One region of the Arthrobacter sp. 4R501 genome, then DNA from elsewhere that is predicted to be linked to it. Evidence: riboswitches for the same ligand, from Rfam matches in the RefSeq annotation. Region 1 holds a riboswitch; each other region holds the start of a gene.

The links. A riboswitch is a leader RNA that binds a small molecule or an ion and turns the genes downstream of it on or off. The one in region 1 is predicted to bind thiamine pyrophosphate.
Region 2: another riboswitch for thiamine pyrophosphate. It lies ahead of thiC (phosphomethylpyrimidine synthase ThiC); the one in region 1 lies ahead of CXR02_RS18195 (ECF transporter S component).
Region 3: another riboswitch for thiamine pyrophosphate. It lies ahead of thiO (glycine oxidase ThiO); the one in region 1 lies ahead of CXR02_RS18195 (ECF transporter S component).

The regions. Positions count from the first base shown of each region.
Region 1 covers NZ_PJIW01000020.1:68,192-74,938, reverse strand. Annotated here, with positions in the region: gene CXR02_RS18225 (Na+/H+ antiporter subunit D) at 1-769, shown strand, start outside; gene CXR02_RS18220 (Na+/H+ antiporter subunit E) at 766-1,311, shown strand; gene CXR02_RS18215 (monovalent cation/H+ antiporter complex subunit F) at 1,308-1,586, shown strand; gene mnhG (monovalent cation/H(+) antiporter subunit G) at 1,576-1,998, shown strand; gene CXR02_RS18205 (DUF4235 domain-containing protein) at 2,109-2,372, opposite strand; gene CXR02_RS18200 (heme-degrading domain-containing protein) at 2,414-2,956, opposite strand; TPP riboswitch at 3,013-3,154, shown strand; gene CXR02_RS18195 (ECF transporter S component) at 3,220-3,870, shown strand; gene CXR02_RS18190 (ABC transporter ATP-binding protein) at 3,870-5,519, shown strand; gene CXR02_RS18185 (energy-coupling factor transporter transmembrane protein EcfT) at 5,516-6,310, shown strand; gene CXR02_RS18180 (hypothetical protein) at 6,359-6,747, opposite strand, start outside.
Region 2 covers NZ_PJIW01000005.1:243,309-250,055, reverse strand. Annotated here, with positions in the region: gene trmD (tRNA (guanosine(37)-N1)-methyltransferase TrmD) at 1-159, opposite strand, end outside; gene rimM (ribosome maturation factor RimM) at 160-705, opposite strand; gene CXR02_RS06705 (RNA-binding protein) at 818-1,060, opposite strand; gene rpsP (30S ribosomal protein S16) at 1,062-1,478, opposite strand; gene CXR02_RS06695 (hypothetical protein) at 1,690-2,127, opposite strand; gene CXR02_RS06690 (VOC family protein) at 2,241-3,116, opposite strand; TPP riboswitch at 3,235-3,342, shown strand; gene thiC (phosphomethylpyrimidine synthase ThiC) at 3,385-5,154, shown strand; gene CXR02_RS06680 (alpha/beta fold hydrolase) at 5,159-5,893, opposite strand; gene ffh (signal recognition particle protein) at 5,997-6,747, opposite strand, start outside.
Region 3 covers NZ_PJIW01000010.1:77,886-84,632, forward strand. Annotated here, with positions in the region: gene CXR02_RS11705 (RNB domain-containing ribonuclease) at 1-1,478, opposite strand, end outside; gene thiE (thiamine phosphate synthase) at 1,543-2,319, opposite strand; TPP riboswitch at 2,347-2,467, shown strand; gene thiO (glycine oxidase ThiO) at 2,458-3,804, shown strand; gene thiS (sulfur carrier protein ThiS) at 3,801-4,037, shown strand; gene CXR02_RS11725 (thiazole synthase) at 4,042-4,857, shown strand; gene CXR02_RS11730 (4a-hydroxytetrahydrobiopterin dehydratase) at 4,930-5,256, shown strand; gene CXR02_RS11735 (hypothetical protein) at 5,331-5,633, opposite strand; gene CXR02_RS11740 (DUF3107 domain-containing protein) at 5,688-5,912, opposite strand; gene CXR02_RS11745 (TetR/AcrR family transcriptional regulator) at 5,963-6,628, opposite strand; gene moeB (molybdopterin-synthase adenylyltransferase MoeB) at 6,713-6,747, shown strand, end outside.

The DNA.
Region 1 (6,747 bases):
GGCGGCGCTGCTGACCATGGTGGTGGGAATCCTGGGTGCCTTGGCCCAGAGCGACATCAAACGTCTGTTGTCCTTCACCCTGGTCAGCCACATCGGCTACATGGTGTTCGGCCTGGCGATGTCCTCGGTGGCCGGGCTGGGCGCCGCCGTGTTCTACGTGGCCCACCACATCACCATCCAGACCAGCCTCTTCCTGGTTACGGGCCTGATCGAGCGCCGTGGCGGCAGCTCCTCCGTGGACCGGCTGGCAGGCCTCGCCAAGCTGTCACCCATCCTGGCCCTGCTCTTCTTTATCCCCGCCATGAACCTTGCCGGGATCCCGCCGTTCTCCGGTTTCCTGGGGAAAGTGGGGCTCATCCAGGCGGGCATCGAACTGGGCACACCCCTGGCCTACGCCCTGGTGGTCGGCGGTGTGGTCACCAGCCTCCTGACATTGCTGGCCGTCGCGCGGGTCTGGAACCGCGCCTTCTGGCGCAAGCCCTCGGACGCCGAGCACCCGGACCCCGTCCTGCTGGCCGAGCCGGAGGATTCGGATACGGGCAGCCGGGCCGGCCGCAAAAACGTCACGCTGCTGCCCCGCACCATGGTGGGCTCAACCCTGGGCCTGGTGGTCCTGGGCGTGTCACTCACTGTTTTTGCGGGCCCGTTGTTCACTGTCTCGGACCAGGCCGCCCACGAAATGCTGGACAGGTCCGCCTACATCCAGGCCGTGCTGGGCGAGGACACGGACGTTCCCCCGCTGGCCCTGAAGAACGGTGGGGGCAAATGAGCCGCCGCCGGATTTCCCTCCGCCAGGAACTGCCCCTGCTGGTATGGCTGGTGATTGTCTGGGGCGCCCTGTGGCAGGACTTCAGCCCCGGCAACCTGCTCTTCGGCGCGTTGCTGGCCGTGCTCGTGGCCCGGATCTTCTACCTGCCGCCGGTGGAACTCAGCGGCAGGTTCAACATTCTTTATGCAGTGCCATTTGCCCTGCGTTTCCTGGGCAGGGTGGCGGCAGCCAGCGTTGAGGTGATGTACTTGGCGGCTGTCCGCGGCCCGCGGGTCATCAACGCCGTCGTCGCGGTGCCGTTGAGGAGCCACCAGGACCTGATGGTCACCGCCACCGGGCACGTGATTTCGCTGATCCCGGGCTCGCTGGTGGTGGAAGTGGACCGGTCAACGTCCACCCTGTACCTCCATGCGCTCAATGTCAGCAGCCCGGAAGAAGTCGAGAACCTGCGCCAGGAAGTCCGCTCCATCGAAGCGGGCCTGATCAGGATCATGGGCACCCGCGAAGAACTCGAAGCAATCCGGCAGGAGGCCGCAGCATGATGCAGACTGTCCTGGCTGTCACGGCAGTCATTCTTTCGCTGGCAGCGGCGGGAGCCATCATCAGGATCTCCCGCGGCCCGTCGCTGCTGGACAGGGTGCTGGCCTCCGACGTCCTGCTCGCGATCCTCGGTGCGGCCCTGTGCATCGACATGGCCGTCAACCGGCACCTGAACAACCTGATGCTGCTAGTGGCGCTGTCCGTGGTCGGCTTTATCGGGTCGGTAACCGTGGCGCGCTACGTGGCCGACCGGCGGGAGCAAGCCAATGAATCCTGACGCCAGCGTGGTTGACAACGTCATCGATACTGTGTCGGCGGTGTTCCTGGTGGCGGGTGCCCTCATGTCGCTCGCCGCCGCCGTGGGCCTGCTCCGCTTCCCGGACCTGCTGAGCCGCATGCACGCGGCCACCAAGCCCCAGGTGCTGGGGCTGTTCCTGCTCCTGGCGGCCATCGGCCTGCAGCTGCGCACCTGGTGGGTGTGGCCGGTGCTGCTGGTGGCCTGGATTTTCCAGCTGCTGACGGTGCCGGTTTCCGCCCATATGGTGGGCCGCGCCGGTTACCGGACCAAACACCTGCACCGTGAGCTGCTCAGCTCCGATGAACTCGAAGCCGTGGTTCAGAAGGCGGCCCGATCGGCCCGGGATGAGTCGTCCAGGGATGAAGCGTCCGACGGCGGCCGGCGGGACTGAAGCGTCACGCGCAGCCCCAGCGTCCCGTGTGAGTTTTTGTCCAGATAATCGGGTATCTCGGCCGGGTTGAACCGATTATCTGGACAAAAACTCAGGGGATGGTGATGCGGTCAGACGATGTCCTGGGACTTGGCGAAGCGGGTGATGGCCCGCTGGGTGCCGCGGTTGGCGAGCACCTGGATGATGGTGCTGACCGAGGCCGAAATGAGCGCGAACGTCAGGGCCGAGCGCAGGGTGGTGGGAGTGTCTTCGTCCTTGCCGGTGGGAGGCTTCCGGCCGGTGGACTTTTCCCACACGGTATTGACCACCTTGGTGCCGACGAACCCGGCGCCGATGCTGATTGCAGTGCCGAGCAGCTTGATGAACAGGTTCATTCGTTGAACTCCTTGTGAGCGGATCCGGGACTTCCTTTAGCCTAACCCGGCTGCATGGACTCCAGAATCTCCCGCAGGGCTTCCACCACCAGATCGTGGTCCTGCTGCTGGGGCAGGCCCGAGACCGTCACCGTGGCCACTGCACCCACACCGGCGACGTAGACGGGGAAGCAGCCGCCGTGCGGGGCGTAGGTGGACTCGTCGAACCAGCCGTGGTCCTCGATCCGGCCGCCGTGCAGCCTGCCGCGCAGGCCCACCAGCAGCGACGGGATCTCATACCTGGCGGCGGTGCGCTGCTTGGCCCGGATCCAGTGCTCGTTGTCGGGGGTGGCGCCGTCCAGGGCAACATGGAAAAGGACCTGCTCGCCCTTGGTGATGTCGATCGCGATAGGCAGCTTCCGGCTCTTGCCCAGCTCCACCAGGAGCAGCCCGAGGTTGAGGGAGTCGTCCTTGCTGAAATGCGGAAACTGCAGCTCGTTGATCTCGGCTCCGACCCGGGCAATCAGGGCCTCAAGCAGCCCCGCCGGCTGGGGCACCGTCGAATCGGGATTGAACGCAGTCACAGTCGGGTTGTTGGCAGTCATGGCCCACAATCTACCCCGCCCGCGGTGTAAACTGGAGCACGCCCATCAGGGCAGATTTATTACGACAGGGGAGCGCCGCCGTCGGACATCACTGGCATTGCCAGGGAACCGCAGGTGGGCGCTGAGAGTGCGGACAGCCGCAGACCCTCGAACCTGATCCGGTTAGTACCGGCGCAAGGGAGTCGAGTTCTCGAAGTGTCCGGAAACGGCGGCAGCGCCGCACGCCGGGGCACTTTCCCCTCCTGTTCCTCAGGAGGACCAAAATGACAACTGCAGCAATCAAAAAGACCGGCAATACCTGGCGCGTTGTGGACATCGTGGTGGCGGCACTCATCGCCATCACCGGCGGCGTGATCTTCTGGGCCTGGTCCCAGGGCGCCGGCATCGTCTCCGCCCCCATGAACGCCGTTTACCCCCCGCTGACCGGCCTGATCGCCGGCGGCTGGATGATCCCGGCAGTGCTGGGCATGCTCATCATCCGCAAACCCGGCGCGGCGCTCTTCTGCGAAGCGGTGGCCGCCACCGGCGAACTCATCATGGGCTCGCAGTACGGCGCCACGGTGCTGATCTCCGGACTCCTGCAGGGCCTGGGCGCCGAGCTGGTGTTCTTCCTGCTGGTATACGGCAACTTCCGGTTCAAGTCCTTCCTGCACCAGAAGTACAACCTCATCGCCGCGCTGCTGGCCGGTGCCGGCGCGGGCCTGTTCTGCGGCCTCAATGACTCGTTCCTGCCGTGGGGCTGGAACATCGCCTACGAGCCCGGTGACAAGCTCGCGTACATCGTGTTCTGCACAATCTCCGGCGCGGTGATTGCGGGCGCGCTGTCCTGGATCGCCACCCGCGGCCTGGCCAGGACCGGCGTGCTGAGCTCGTTCGCGTCCCGGAAGGCAGCGTCGGAGCCCGTCTTCAACTGATGACCGCTTCCGACGCCGGCGCTTACGGAGTACGCCCCGCCGCGGTGTCCGCCCGTGGCTGGGGCTGGCGGCATGCCGGACGTTCCGCCCCCGCCGTCCGAGGGCTCGACCTCGACATCGCTCCCGGCGAGCGGGTGCTGCTGCTGGGCCCGTCGGGCGCGGGCAAGTCAACGCTGCTGCACGCGCTCGCAGGGGTACTGGGGGATGAAGAGGACGACGCCGACGAAACCGGTTCGCTGCTGATCGACGGTGTGGTGCCCCGCGGGCAACGCGGCCGCTCGGGCCTGATGCAGCAGGATCCGGAAACGCAGGTTGTTCTGTCGCGCCTAGGTGACGACGTCGCCTTCGGCGCCGAGAACCTCGCCGTTCCACGGGACGAGATCTGGCGGCGCGTCCATGAAGCGCTCGACGACGTCGGGCTGCGGAGTGCCGGGGGCGGCGGTTTGAACGCCAGCGACGGCGCTGATGCCGGCTCCGGTTTGAACGCCGACGGCGGCGCTGGTGCGGGCCGGCTCCCGCTGGACCACCCGACGTCGGCCCTGTCCGGCGGGCAGAAGCAGCGCCTGGCGCTGGCCGGGATCCTCGCGATGCGGCCCGGGCTGATCCTGCTGGATGAGCCCACCGCGAACCTGGATCCCGCTGGCGTGCTGGAAGTCCGCGACGCCGTGGGCCGCTGCCTGGACAAAACCGGTGCCACCCTCGTTGTGGTGGAACACCGCGTGTCCGTCTGGAAGGACCTGGTGGACCGGATTGTGGTGCTGCAGCCGGGCTCGGCAGCGGGTTCCGCTGCTTCCCCCGCTACGTCCGCAGTCCTGCTGGACGGGCCGCCGGACCAGGTGCTCGCGGAGGCACGGGACATGCTGATCGGCGCAGGCGTCTGGGTGCCGGGCTACGTTCCGGCAACCCGCCGCCGCGTGTCCACAGGCTCAGGTGACCTGCTGCTGGCTACCGAGGACCTGGCCGTCTCCCGCGAGCGTCCGCGGCGCCGCGGCTTCCGGACCATCCCGCCGGTACCGGTGCAGCTGGGCATCACGGCCCAGGTCCGTTCCGGCCAGGCACTCACCGTCACGGGGCCCAACGGCGCCGGCAAGTCAACGTTTGCGCTGACACTCGCCGGGCTTCTGGCGCCGGTGGCGGGGAAGGTGTCAGCCGCCGTCGAGCTTTCCGAGGGGGCCGGGATCGATCCCTTCAAATGGAAAGCCAACGAGCTGATTTCCCGCATCGGAACCGTGTTCCAGGAGCCTGAGCACCAGTTCGTGACCGGCCGCGTGCTGGACGAGCTGATGTTCGGCCCGCGGCACCTGGGGCATGGCGAGGAGCGGGTTGATGAGCTGCTGGAACGGCTGCGCCTGACGCACCTGGTGGACGCCAATCCGTACACGCTGTCGGGCGGCGAAAAGCGGCGCCTGTCGGTGGCCACCGTCCTCGCGGCGCACCCGCGTGTGCTGGTGCTCGACGAGCCGACGTTCGGCCAGGATGCCAACACCTGGGCCGAGCTCGCCTCGTTCCTCTCAGAACTGCTCGACGCCGGGACCTCCGTGGTTTCCGTGACCCACGACCAGGAATTCAGCGCAGTCCTGGGCGGGGCCGAACTGCGGCTTGGCCCGGCCTCGCGCGGTGGCGCCCGCCAGGAAGCAGGTGCGGCATGAGGGATGCCCTGACCCTCCGCGGCAACCACGCGCTGCTGACGGGCGCCAACCCGCTGGCCAAGTTCGCCGTCGTCTTCCTCATCACCCTGGCGCTGGCGCTCTCCATCGACTGGGTGTCCGCCTCGGTGGCGCTTGCGGCCGAGCTGGCGCTCTTTCCGCTGGCCGGCCTCACCCTTCGCTTGCTGTGGCAACGGGGCTGGCCGCTCATCATCGCGGCAGCCCTGGGCGGCTGGAGCACGGCGATCGTCGCGGCGGACAGCGGCGCTGGACTGCTCGACGTCGGCATCTGGTCCATCAGCGAAGGTTCCCTGCAGCTGGGAATCGGTTTTATGCTGCGAGGCCTCGCGATAGCCCTTCCGGCGATCCTGCTCATGACCTGCACGGACCCCACCGACCTCGCCGATGCGCTGGCCCAGAAGGCCCGGCTGCCGCACCGGTTTGTCCTCGGCACGCTGGCCGCGATGCGCCTGGTGGGACTCATGGCTGAGGAATGGCAGACCATCGGCATGGCGCGGCGGGCCCGCGGCGTGGGCTCGCAGGGCAGCCCGCTGCAACGGCTGCGGGCCACCCTCGGGCAGAGCTTCGGGCTCCTGGTCCAGGCCATCCGCCGGGCGTCCCGGCTGGCCATCACCATGGAAGCGCGCGGTTTTGGCACCGGGCAGCGGACGTGGGCGCGGGAATCCACGTACTCGCCGTTGGACGCCTGGGTCCTGGCGGGCGGCGTGCTGATCGCGGCGGCTGCAGTGGTTTCCGCGGCAGTAATGGGGACCTGGAACTTCGTCTGGCGCTAGTCCGGGCGGGCCATGCTTCTGGATTCTGGCTACGGCGCGCTGTGCCTGCTAAATGCACGAGTGATCGTAGTCGAAGCCCCTGGAGACGAACTGGGTCAGGGTGACCGTGCCGCCGGGGGTTAGCGGCGCATTCGAGCAGTTGGCCGTGGCTCCGATGGCCGTGCGGGCGCCTGCCAGCCAGCTGGGCAGGGTATAAAGGTTGCTGGAGCTGCTGACGCTGCCCACGATCTGTCCCCATTGATAGGCCGAGGAGTAGATGCCGACGTCGGCGCCGATGCTGTGAAAAAAGTCGGTCATACCTTCTAGGACGGCACGGTTGGCATTCTGGTCGAGGGACCAGCTGTTGCCTGTTTCAACATCGAGCCACCACAGGTAGTCCGAGGGGCTGCTGATGCCGCGGATGTAGGCGTCGTCGTACGCCTTGGCGTAGCCGTACA
Region 2 (6,747 bases), on a different contig from region 1:
GTACGGGGTGTCGTCCACTGAGCGGTGCTTGTCGGTGGTGAAATCACGCAGGTCATGGACGCGCAGGTCCAACAGGCCGTCCTGGCGGGCCTTGCCAATGAGCGAGAGCTCCAGGGGCGCCAGGTACTCCGGGAAGATACTGACGACGTCGATTCTCATCTACGCGTTTTCCTCCGCTTCACCGGGGCCGGCTTCGCCGTCGTTGACCTCAAAGAGTCCGTCCGGCGGCGTCAGCAGGACGAAGCCACCGGCCACATTGACCTCCGGAACGATCTGCTCCACAAACGGGACAAGGATTTCCTTGCCGTCCGGCGTTTCAACCACGAGCAGGTCCTGGACCGGCAAGGTGTGCAGGGCGGCGACTTTGCCGACCATCTGCGACCCGACGCGCGCCTCGAGCCCTACCAGTTCGTGCTCGTACCAGCCTTCGTCGTCGTCCTCGTCCAGCTCTTCGGTTTCGATAAAAAGCTTGGCGCCGCGCAGGGTCTCTGCCTGGTTGCGGGTCTCGATTCCTTCGAATGCGAGCAGCAGGATGTCCTTGTTCCAGCGCGCACCCTCAACAATGAGCGGGCCGGCCGATGCAGGCTCCACCACAAACTCGGTACCGGGAACAAACCGGTCCCCCGGAGCGTCGGTCAGCACCTGGACCGTCACTTCGCCGCGGATTCCATGCGGTTTGCCGATTCGTGCCACCTGAAGCTGCATCTGTTCCTCTGTTTCGGTTTGTGGATTCTCCACGGTCTTGTGGTGAAAGCACTCCGGCCCCTCCACCGTTGCTGGTGGAAGGGCCGGAGCAAAAACTGATGTTGCTGAGCGCTTAGCGGCGGCGGTCGGTATCGACGACGTCGACCCTGACCGGCTCGCCGTCTGCCAGTGCCGCCACAACGGTGCGCAATGCCCGTGCGGTGCGGCCCTGGCGGCCGATCACCCGTCCCAGGTCATCCTGATGAACACGAACCTCGAGGGTGTCCCCGCGGCGGTTGTTCTTCGAGCTGACCTTGACATCTTCCGGCGAATCAACGATTCCCCGGACGAGGTGTTCGAGCGCTTCTGCCAGCAATCTACTCAGCCTCGGTGGTCTCTGCTTCGGCCGGGGCCTCGGCTGCGTCAGACTGCTTTGACTTCTTGGTGATGGCTTCCGGGATGATCACGGAACCCTTTTCCGGGGCAACAAAGGCCGCCTTCGGAGCTTTGGTCTTCAGGGTGCCTTCCTGGCCCGGCAGGCCCTTGAACTTCTGCCAGTCACCGGTGATCTTCAGGATCGCGGCAACCTGCTCGGACGGCTGTGCGCCGACGCCGAGCCAGTACTGGGCACGGTCCGTGTCCACCTCGATGTATGAGGGCTCTTCGGTGGGGTGGTACTTGCCGATCTCTTCGATGGCACGGCCGTCACGCTTGGAGCGTGCGTCCATGACGACGATGCGGTAGTACGGTGCGCGCATCTTGCCAAAGCGCTTAAGGCGAATCTTTACGGCCACTTTTGTGGTCACTCCTGTTTCAGAAAAGGGGTGAACCGACGTTCTGCACCCGTGGGGCGGGCCATACTTGAGGGTTCGAAGGACAGGATCCGGACGCGGAGAGAGGGGCCACGCAGATCGAGTACTTGTTTATTGTGCCAGATCAGCGTCCGGATTTCGACTTGACACGTCGGGATGGGGCAGCGGGCGGACCCGGCGGGCCACGGCCGGCCTACGACGACCAGACATACACTCCGGTGCGTGCGGCGTCATCGACGGAGTTGGCAAGCTCAGCGAACTGCTGGACATACGTCCGGGCCTCGGCCACGCCGAACGGCATGTCATCCTGGGCGGCCCACTTTTCAGCGACGTCGTCCAGGACATGGCCTTCGCCTTCAGTCTCGTAGCTGAGCAGGTCCGCGAGCGCACGCACCATGGCCGGCGGGACCCCGAGGAGGGAATCGCTGGCCACGTCAACCATGGCCAGTTCGTAGTCCGCGCCACCGGCGTGCACAGCAACGCCGGCAAGGTCGCCAAGCTGCTCGATTTCGAAATCGCTGATTCCGGGAATCCGCAGGGCCTGGCCCGCCGGGGAGCCGCCTGCATCCAGGACGCCCGCCCGCTTCAGCGCGGCATCGTGAGTGGAAACAAAAACTTCAGTGAAACCCATGGGAACAGCCCTCATTCCGTCGACGGTGCGGCCTGGAAGGGCAGCAGCAAGTGCCGCCCCGGCCGTTCAGAATCAGCCTAGTACAAGGCAGGCCGCATATTTGGCAGCCGCACTCAGCGGACGGTGGCACGGATATTGTTGCGCCACGGGTCCTCGAAGCGAAGCTCGGCGCCCGTGTGGTGCGAGGCCACACCGGCGACCTTCAGGCGGTCCGCGAGCGCTCCGACGTCATCCCCGGAAGGGACCTCGATGAGCACTTCGCCGAGGCCCAGGGTGTCCTTGCGGGGACCGGCTCCGCGGCTGTTCCAGACGTTCATGGCCATGTGGTGGTGATACCGGCCCGCGGAGACAAACAGTGCCTGCCCGTGCCAGCCGGCGGTCTTTTCGAAGCCCAGCGTGCCGACGTAGAAATCGTGCGCTGACTGGACGTCGCCCACCTGGAGGTGGACGTGACCCACGCCGGCTTCGCTGGCCCGCTGGCCTGCCACGGATTCCTGGGTCAGGTGCTGCTCGAGGTAGCGCTTCGGCGGCAGTGCCAGGCTGTCCATCACTACATCTTTCCCGTTCCACGACCAGTTTTCGCGGGGTCTGTCCCAGTACAGTTCGACGCCGTTGCCTTCGGGGTCATTGAAGTAGAAGGCCTCGCTGACGAGGTGGTCGGCGCTGCCGGTGAAGGACCGGGGTTCGTACTGGGCGGCGGTGGCTACCGTGGCGGCAAGCGAAGCCTGGTCGTCAAACAGCAGTGCGGTGTGGAACAGCCCGGCCTCTCCCCTGCCAGGCAGATTCAAAGACGGGGCGGCCGCGAGATGGACCAGCGGGCGTTGAAGGCGGCCAAGATAGACGCCGCCGTCCTGTTCCGCGACGATCTCCAGGCCGAGCGCACGCTGGTAGTAGTCGGTCATCAGCTTCATGTTGCCCACCTTGAGCATCACGGTGCCCATGGAGAGGTCGGCAGGAAGGAGATCCCGGCTGGTGGCTTCTGCAGTCATTTGAAAACTCCCGGTCCGTTGGCCTTCGGATGGAAGGCGGCTATACTTCCAATTTACTTGAAGCTTCAATTTAATTCAAGCGTTCCTCCAAAATCCTGCAGCGGCTGTGGTAGCTTCGACTTGACCACACGGGAGCCCTTGCAGGGGCTGAGATCGGGCTGACGCAGCCTGCGACCGTTGAACCTGTCCGGGTAATGCCGGCGAAGGAAGTGAGTATTCATTGAATACACAAGAAACACAGCTGATCCCTGCCCAAAATGAAGCCGACGTGGATCAAACGCTCCAGCCTGAAACCCAGTCACTGAAGTCCCACTCGCTGGCGTTTATCAACGATGAGGCCACCGGGATCCGGGTACCCGTGACCGAGATCGCGCTGGAACCGTCGCCGAACGGGGAGGCGAACGGGCCTTTCCGGACCTACCGCACGGCCGGTCCGGGCAGTGATCCGGTGGTGGGCCTCAACCCGTTCCGCTCGGAGTGGATCGCCGCCCGCGGCGACACCGCGCCGTACAGCGGACGGGAACGGAACCTGCTCGACGACGGCAAGTCGGCAGTGCGCCGCGGCGCCGCCTCTGCGGAGTGGAAGGGCGCGCAACCGGTGCCCCGCCGCGCCGTCGAAGGCAAGACCGTCACCCAGATGCACTATGCGCGGCAGGGTGTCATCACCCCCGAGATGCAGTTCATCGCCCTCCGCGAGAATTGCGACGTGGAACTGGTCCGCAGCGAGGTGGCGGCCGGCCGGGCCATCATCCCCAACAACATCAACCACCCGGAATCCGAACCGATGATCATCGGCAAGGCCTTCCTGGTGAAGATCAATGCCAACATCGGCAACTCGGCCGTGACCAGCTCCATTGCCGAGGAAGTGGACAAACTCCAGTGGGCCACGCAGTGGGGAGCTGACACGGTGATGGACCTGTCCACCGGCGATGACATCCACACCACCCGGGAATGGCTCATCCGCAACTCTCCCGTGCCCATCGGTACGGTGCCCATTTATCAGGCGCTGGAGAAGGTCAACGGCGAGGCCAACGCCCTGACGTGGGAGATCTACCGGGACACCGTCATTGAGCAGTGCGAGCAGGGGGTGGACTACATGACCATCCACGCCGGTGTGCTGCTGCGTTACGTGCCGCTGACGGCCAACCGCGTCACCGGCATCGTCTCCCGGGGCGGCGCGATCATGGCCGGGTGGTGCCTGGCGCACCACCAGGAGAACTTCCTGTACACCCACTTCGACGAGCTGTGCGAGATCTTCGCCAAGTACGACGTCGCGTTCTCCCTGGGCGACGGACTGCGCCCGGGGGCGACGGCGGACGCCAACGACGCCGCCCAGTTCGCCGAGCTGGACACCCTGGCTGAACTGACCCAGCGGGCGTGGGAATTCGATGTGCAGGTCATGGTGGAAGGTCCCGGGCACGTCCCGTTCCACCTGGTGCGGGAGAACGTGGAACGCCAGCAGGAACTCTGCAAGGGCGCCCCGTTCTACACGTTGGGGCCGCTGGTCACGGATATTGCCCCCGGCTACGACCACATCACGTCCGCCATCGGCGCCACCGAAATCGCCCGGTACGGCACGGCGATGCTTTGTTACGTCACGCCCAAGGAACACCTTGGCCTGCCGAACAAGGACGATGTGAAAACCGGAGTGATCACCTACAAGATCGCCGCCCACGCAGCAGACCTTGCCAAAGGCCACCCCGGCGCCCATGAACGGGATGATGCCCTGTCCAAGGCCAGGTTCGAGTTCCGCTGGCGCGACCAGTTCGCGCTGTCCCTGGACCCGGTCACGGCTGAGGCCTTCCATGACGAGACGCTGCCCGCCGAACCGGCCAAAACCGCCCACTTCTGCTCCATGTGCGGCCCGAAGTTCTGCTCCATGAAGATCAGCCAGGACATCAGGGACGAATACGGTTCCGCCGATTCGCAGGCGGCCATTGCCGAGGCCTACAGCGGGATGCGCGAAAAGAGTGCGGAGTTCCTGGCCGCCGGCGGAAAGGTCTACCTCCCCGAGCTTCGGATCCCGGCCGGGAACTGACGGCTCAGGAAGCCTGAACCGAGCGTGACCTGCCGACGTCGGCGATGAAGGACCGGATGGCACGGTCACCTTCGGCAGAGTCCTGGGGCCGGTGTCCTCCCGCAGCGATGCGGTGCAGGGCACCGGTTTCCTGCAGATATCCGGCGATTTCCTCGTAGAGCGGTTCCCACCCACCCGTAAGGACCATGGTGGGGACGCCCGGAACTATGTGCAGCGGGGCCTCCCAGGACGGCGCCTGCAACCGGAGCCGGCGCGCCGACCGTTTTTCCTCCGGCGTGGCGGGCTCCTGCAGGTCCGCCGCGAACATTCGCCGCACGAACTCACGTTGGAAGTCTTCATCGCTGAGCTGGTGCCGGACGTCGAACAGCGGTTGCATCAGGGCGCGGTGCGCGGCCGTGGCCGGCAGTTCGGCGGTTAGGGACAGGCACGCCGGTTCTACCAGCGTGAGGGAATACACCAGTTCGGGGCGTTCGACGGCAGCCATCATGGCCGCAATCGCGCCCTCGGCGTGGGCAACAACATGGCCCCCAGCGGCCCCGCGGCCGTCATCGGCAAGTGAGCGCAGGATGATGGCGGTATCTACGGAGAACGAGGACTCCACGGGTTCAGCGACGGGGTCAAAACCGTGCCGCCGCAGGAAGAGGGCGTCGTACGTCAGGGCCATGCCGTGCTGGCGCAGCCACGCCGCGGCACCGAAAGGTCCGGCGCCGTGCACGAACACTACCCGCTGTTTGAACATGACCCAACCCTATTCCACGGCACCGACATCCCAATTGGGCAGCAGCCAGTGTTGTTATGAGTGCCCACAACGACGCCTGCTGCTACCCAGTCGGGAGGGGTGGTTACTTGCCGAGGAACTTGTCGAATCCCTTGGGCAGGTTCAACTGCGAAGGGTCGAAGTCGCCGCCCTGCTGGCCGAACGCCGCCCCCGTGGGAAGAGCCTTCGCCCCGCCGGCCCGACGGGCCTCGGCGTCCTTGAGCTCCTGGGCAGCCTTGGCAGGGTTGCCTGAGCGGGCCTTCTTCTTCGGGGCGTTCTTGCCGCCCTTCCGCGCACCGCCGGGGCCGCCCATGCCGGGCATCCCTGGCATTCCCGGCATACCGCCGCCCTGGGCCATCTTCTTCATCATCTTCTGGGCCTGGCCGAAGCGCTCCAGCAGGCCGTTGACCTCGGAGACATGCACGCCTGAACCTCTGGCGATGCGTGCCCGGCGGGAGCCGTTGATGATCTTCGGGGCGACTCGTTCGTGCGGCGTCATGGAACGGACGATCGCTTCGACCCGGTCGATCTCGCGCTCGTCGAAGTTCTCCAGCTGCTCGCGGATGTTCTGCGCTCCGGGCATCATCATGAGCATCTTCTTCATGGAGCCCATGTTGCGGATCTGCTGCATCTGGGAGAGGAAGTCGTCCAGGGTGAAGTCTTCCTGGTCGGCGAATTTCTTCGCCATCCGGGCGGCTTCGTCCTTGTCCCAGTTCTTCTCGGCCTGCTCAATCAGGGTGAGGACGTCACCCATGTCCAGGATGCGGGAGGCCATGCGGTCCGGATGGAACAGCTCAAAGTCATCCACGCCTTCGCCGGTGGAGGCGAACATAACC
Region 3 (6,747 bases), on a different contig from region 1:
ACCTCGCGGGCAGCGATGTCGGAAGAGATCAGGCGGACCCGCACCTTGGTGCCGGATTCCAGGTCACCGCCGCACCGGGCCGTCACGGCGGGTTCGGCGATCTGGATGATCCCCGAGGGGCCGTTTCCATTTTTTGCGGCTCCGTTCCTGGTGCCGTTGCCGTTTTTCCCGTTGCCGTTGTCCTTCTGCGGCTTGGAGCCGGAAATCACGATCGCATCGAATTCCTGGCCCACATGGTTGACCAGGAGCGCGGCCTCCACGGTGTCCAGCGCCATGCGTTCCATCCGCGATGCCAGCTGGTCGGATTCGGCCATGATCTCCGGCAGGGACGGCAGGGCTTCCCGCGCCCAGTCCGGTACCGGCTTGCCGTTGCTCAGGGCTTCGCAGATCACCAGGACAAAACGGTCGATCAGACGCCGGAGCGGTGCCGTGGTGTGGGCATAGGCAGCGCCGATGGCGGACTGGATGGCCTCTTTCGGGACTGTGCCGTCGAACGCCGTGTAGCTGGCGCCGCGGAACAGCATGCCGGCGGAGTGCAGGATGGCCAGTTGCCGGGGCTCGGTCGGGTCAAGGCTGCGGAGGTATTCGCCGTAGCTGATCTTGCCGTCCCACGGCTTGCCCAATGCCTCAGTCTGGATGCGGAAGTGACGCAGGGAGCGCACGTCCGGGGCGGGCATGGTGCGAAGGATGCCCACTTCTCCCGCCAGCATCAGGTCTGCCGCCGCCATCCCCGTCATCAGGGAGATCTGGGCGTTCCAGTCCTCCACCGGAAGCTGCGGCGCCGCGGCAATCCGGTAGCCGCCGTCGGGCAGCTGCACGATTTCCTGCTCGGGCATGTTCAGGCTGGCGCCGCCGCGCTGCCGCTCCAGTTCAACGCGCTTGAGGCCCACTTCCTTCAGGAGCTGCAGGACAGGGCCGGCCGTCCCGGCGTCGAGTTCGGCCTGGACTCCCTTGTAGCTCAGCTTGGCCCGGCTGCGGATGGTGGCCCTCTGGACGCTCACAGTGGAGACCTGCGCGGCGTCGTCCAGCCCGAACTCCCAGACGTAGGCGGAACACAGCTGGCCGGCCAGAAGGCTGCCTGCCCCTTCGCTGATGACTTCCGGGTGCAGCGGGATACGGCCGTCAGGGGCGTAGAACGTCTGGCCGCGGCGCCGGGTCTCTGCGTCCAGTCCGCCGCCGGGGCGGACAAAGGACGGCACGTCAGCGATGGCGTAAAGCACCCGGTAGCCAGTGGCCGCACGTTCGATGAACAGCGCCTGGTCCAGGTCAGTGGACGACGCCGGATCGATAGTGAGGAAGGCCACTTCCGTCAGGTCAGCACCCGGCAACTCGTGCGCGGCCACTGCCGCTTCCGCGTCCCGGACCGCCTCCGCCGGGTAGGGCCCCGGCAGTTCCAGCTCGGTCCGCAGGGCGCTCAGCGCCGCCGCGAGGTCGTTCGTTTGCTCGTGGACATTGGGGGCCAACCTATGATGTGACACGAAAATCAGGTTAGCTCGATTTCCACGGATCGTGCACGCCCGCCGCCCGCCACGCGGGGGATTGTCAGGATGCGCCGGCGTCCAGGGCCGCCAGGAGTGCCACGGCCGCCGCTGCGGGGTCGGAGGCTTCGGTGATGGCACGCACCACAACAATCCTGCCGGCGCCGGCCTCCACCACCTGCTCCACGTTGCCGAGATCGATGCCTCCGATGGCAAACCAGGGCAGCGTGGCCTGGGTGCCACCGGCAGCGCGGACGGCTTCGGCCGCGTACCGCACCAGGTCAAGGCCGACGGCGGCCCGGCCCGGTTTCGTCGGAGTGGCCCAGACCGGTCCTACGCAGAAGTAGTCCAGGCCGCCTTGGTCAGTCAGCCCACCGGACAGCCGGATGGCCCCTTCGATCTGCTCGGCGGTGTGCGTGGAAAGGCCGATCACGGCTGGTGCCCCGAGCAGCGTGCGTGCGGAAGCGACCGGCAGATCCTTCTGCCCGATGTGGAAGACGGGGGCGCCGGAGAGCAGCGCGATATCGGCACGGTCATTGACTGCCCACAGCTTTCCGTGGCGTTCGGCCGCGGCCTGAAGCACGGCCAGCAGCTCCAGCTCCTCGGCTGCCTCGATGGCCTTGTCCCGGAGCTGGATGATGTCCACGCCGCCGGCAAACGCCGCGTCCACAAACTCGCCAAAGTCCCCGCGGTCCCGGCGCGCGTCGGTGCACAGGTACAGCCTGGCGCTGTGCGGGAGGCCGGTGTTTGTGCCGCCGGCGGGGTCTGTTCCGGTCACGGATTCGGGAGCGGCGGAGGGGGCGGAGGGTGTGCCTGCAGCGGCGAAGGATTGCGCGTTCATGGAAACCAGCCTAAGTCCCCTAAACTGGGCGGGTACTGCGGGAGCCCGTTGCAGCCGTCACAAAGCGGCCGGGCTGAGAGGGCGTCAGAGCCGACCGCTTGACCTGATCCGGCTAGTACCGGCGTAGGGAAGGAACATATGCCCCCCGCGATAAGCAGCCCAGCTGAGCCCGCACCAGCCAGCCCGGCCACCGCCCTGCACGCCGACGTGGCCGTCATCGGCGGCGGAGTTATCGGCCACGCCATAGCCTGGGAAGTCCGGCGATCCGGCCGTTCCGTCGTGCTGATCGATGACGCTCCCGGCAACGGCGCCAGCTGGGCAGCCGCCGGCATGCTGGCCCCTGTGAGCGAACTGCACTACCAGGAGGAAGACCTCCTTGAGCTGATGCTGGCATCCTCCGGCCTGTGGCCTGCCTTTGCGGCGGACCTCGCCCTGGCAGGGGCTGGCGATGCCGGATATCTGACGACGCCGACCCTCGCCATCGGCGCGGACGCTGCGGACCGCCGGGCACTGATGGACCTGCGGGCCGTGCAGCAGGCCAGCGGCCTGGTGGTGGAACCCCTGACTGTCCGTGAGGCCAGGACCAGGGAATCCCTGCTCAGCCCGGCCATATCCTGCGCCTTGGACATCCCCGCCGACCACCAGGTGGATCCACGGAAACTCGTGGCGTGCCTCCAGGAAGTCCTGGCTCTCCACGAACCGGGAGCAGGAACCGCCGTGGCAGGTGCCCGCGCGGGATTCGCCGTTGACCAGCGCGCCGCTGCCCTGCTCTGGGAGGACGGCCGCGTCATCGGCGTGAAGCTCGCCCACGGCGGGACTGTCCAGGCCAAGGAGACCATCGTGGCCAACGGATTGCAGGCGGCGTCGCTGGATGGCCTGCCGGGTGGACTCAACCTGCCGCTGCGCCCCGTCTACGGTGACATCCTGCGGCTGGCTGTTCCGCAGCACCTGCGCCCGCTCCTCACCTCCACTGTCCGCGGAATGGTCCACGGCGTGCCGGTCTACATCGTTCCCCGGCAGGACGGCACCGTGGTGATCGGGGCAACACAGCGGGAAGACGCGCTCGCCGGGACAGGCGACGGTGCTGTCTCGGCCGGCGGTGTCTACCAGCTGCTGCGTGACGCCCAGGTCCTGGTGCCGGCCGTCTCGGAGCTTGAACTCCTGGAATGCACGGCACGGGCAAGACCGGCGACCCCGGACAACGCACCCCTCCTCGGCCGCGTACCGGTTTCCGCACAAGGGACGGGGAACACGGGGAAAGTTGCCGGGCTGATTGTTGCCACCGGGTTCTTCCGCCACGGAGTGCTGCTTGCACCGGCGGCGGCGGCCATCTGCCGGGACCTGCTGGATGGCCGGACGGACCCGCGATGGGGGGCCCTCAGCCCGGCCCGCTTTTCAGGAAAGCACCACGTAGCCGGCCTACAGGCCCCACGCAAGGACATCAGCAGCACGAAGGCCCTCGACCCACAGAAGGAATCAGCATGAACATCACCCTCAACGGCTCGCGCCATTCCGTGGCGGACGACGCCTCCATCACCACCCTCATCAGCCAGATCACTGGCCGTCCCCTCGCGGCCAACGGCCAGTCAACGGACGGGCAGAAACTCGGCGTCGCCGTCGCCCATAACTCCGAAGTAGTACCCCGCAGCCAGTGGTTCGTCACGGCGCTCGCCGAAGGTGACGACGTCGAACTGGTCACAGCAGTCCAGGGAGGCTGACACCATGACAGTAACCAGCAACATCAGCACACAGAACCTGCCAGAGGCCGCCGACAGGCTGGTCATCGACGGCGTCGAGCTCGGCTCCCGCCTCATCATGGGCACCGGTGGTGCCCCCAGCCTCGACGGGCTCGGCGCCGCCCTGCTGGCCTCTGGAACCGAGCTGACCACGGTGGCCATGCGCCGCTATTCGCCGGCTGAATCGGGGTCCCTTTTCCAGCTCCTGGTGGACCACGGGATCCGGATCCTGCCCAACACCGCTGGCTGCTTCACGGCCCGGGATGCGGTCATGACGGCGGAGCTGGCCCGCGAAGCGCTGGAAACCGACTGGCTCAAGCTGGAAGTCATCGCCGACGAACAAACCCTGCTGCCGGACGCCGTGGAGCTGGTGGACGCTACGGAACAGCTTGTGAACCGGGGCTTCAAAGTGTTCGCCTACACCAACGATGACCCGGTCCTGGCGCTGCGGCTGGAAAACCTGGGTGCCACCGCGGTCATGCCGCTCGGAGCGCCCATCGGCACCGGCCTGGGAATCCTGAATCCACACAACATCGAGCTGATCGTCTCGCGCGCCTCGGTGCCCGTGGTGCTGGACGCCGGCATCGGCACGGCGTCCGATGCCGCCCTGGCCATGGAGCTTGGCTGTGATGCCGTGCTGCTGGCCACCGCGGTCACGCGGGCGCAGAACCCGGCACTCATGGGGGAGGCCTTCAAACACGCCGTCATCGCCGGTAGGCTGGCGAAAGCGGCCGGCAGGATTCCGCGCCGCGAGCACGCCCTGGCGTCATCGGCCATGGAAGGCCGGGCAGAGTTTCTCTAGGCCGCTTTCTCCAGGCCCGGCGCCCTCGGCCAAACGCCGGGGCGGCTCACCGGACGAATCGAGGAGGCCGCCATGGCTGGCAAGCACGACATACTCACACACGAGCGGATCGAGGCCGTCCTCGCCACGCTGCCCGACTGGCAGTACCGGCAGGGCGGGCTCGTTGCTGTCTATAAGACGCCGACGGCGGCCGCCGCACTGGAGCTGATTGCCGCCGTCGGACGCCTGGCGGAAGAACAGAACCACCACCCGGACCTTGACTGGCGCTACAACAGGGTGCATCTGCGCTACACGTCCCATGACGCCGGCGGCGAGGTCACTGAGCGGGATGCCGCTGCTGCCTCGGCCGTGAGTGCTGCTGCCGTTCGGCTCGGCGCCACAGCCCAGCCCGTGGGTTAAGCCGCCGGGTTAAGGACCGTGACCACGCACCCCGCTGGGGTGGTGGTCACGGTTCTTAAGGAAAAGGGGGCGGCCTAAAGCTTGAGCGCCTGCGTCAGCCGCCGCGTATCGTGGCTTTCGCGCGTCCGGCCCAGGTAGATGACCGTCCCGATGGCAGCGACGGTGCCGAGCGCCATGGGCAGGACCCAGGGAATCCACGTCAGGCCCGGCTGGTAGCCAAAACCTGCGGCGATGAAAATGATCCAGCTGACCGCGCCCACCACCACGGCAACCCCTGCGGGCAACCCTGTGCCGTACCGCGTATGGCGCTTGTCATTGGCCCAGACAACAAAGCCTGCGGCCGCTGTGACCAGGACAACGATGGTCAGCGAAAGCATGGAATCTCCTCGGAAAGCAGCGCCAGCCGCCAAAGGGGGCTGGCCGCGGACGTGCTAGAACTGGCCGAAACCGACCTTGCGTGCCTCTTCGGCGCCGATTTCCACGTAGCCCAGGGCGTTGCCGGGAACGATGATGATGCGTCCCTTGTCGTCCTTGAGGCGGAGTTCGGTGCCCTTGGTGATGGCTTCTTCAACGACCGTGGCTACAGCGTCAGCATCCTGAGCCGATTCCAATACGATTTCGCGGCCAATGTTCTGAATGCCGATCTTAATTTCCAAAAGGGGGCCTCCCAGCCAATCAAAGTTTCTTGGGTTCTCTTATTTGTAGTCTAGGACTCTTTGGGGAAGCGAGAGATTCCGCGCCAAGCTAAACGGTAAATGAGGTCGCTGGCCACATCGAGGTCCAGGTTCCCGTCCGTTTCCAGCCAGTAACGCGCGCTGACCTGGGCCATTCCGGCCAGGCCACGGCCCAGAAGCTGCGCCTCCAGGTGGGGCAGCTTGGTGTCCTCGGCAATCACGCGGGCAACAGCGTCCGCGAACGTCTTGTTGAATGTCTCGAGGCGTGAACTGACATCGGGATCGTTAATGAGGTCCGATTCGAAGACCAGGCGGTGGGCTTGGTCGTCGCTGGCGATAAAGCGGTAGTAGGCGCGCATCACCGCCTGGACACGTTCGTCATTGTCGGTAGTGGAGCTCAACGCACCAAGCATCAGGTCCGTCAGCGACGCGAGATGGCTGTCCAGCAGGGCAAGATACAGCTCCCGTTTGGACGGGAAGTGCTGGTACAGCACCGGTTTGCTGACATGGGCCGTTTCGGCGATTTCATCCATGGCGGCGCCATGGTAGCCGTTGGCGACAAAAACCTCCTGCGCCGCAGCGAGGAGCTGCGCCCGGCGCTCATCCCGGGGAAGCCGGGCGGACCTCTGGCCCGCGGTCCGTTGAGGTGCGGCGGGTTCGCCGCCGGACGCCCGGTCAGCCCGTGCTTCATGGACCACAGTTGCCCTACTTTCCCTTGCCGTTACCTACACAATACTGCGCGGTAATATGACCGGGCGGTATCTCGGGGCATACATTGAAGTATGGCTTCGACTTTGACCGCAAATGATTCCTCTGT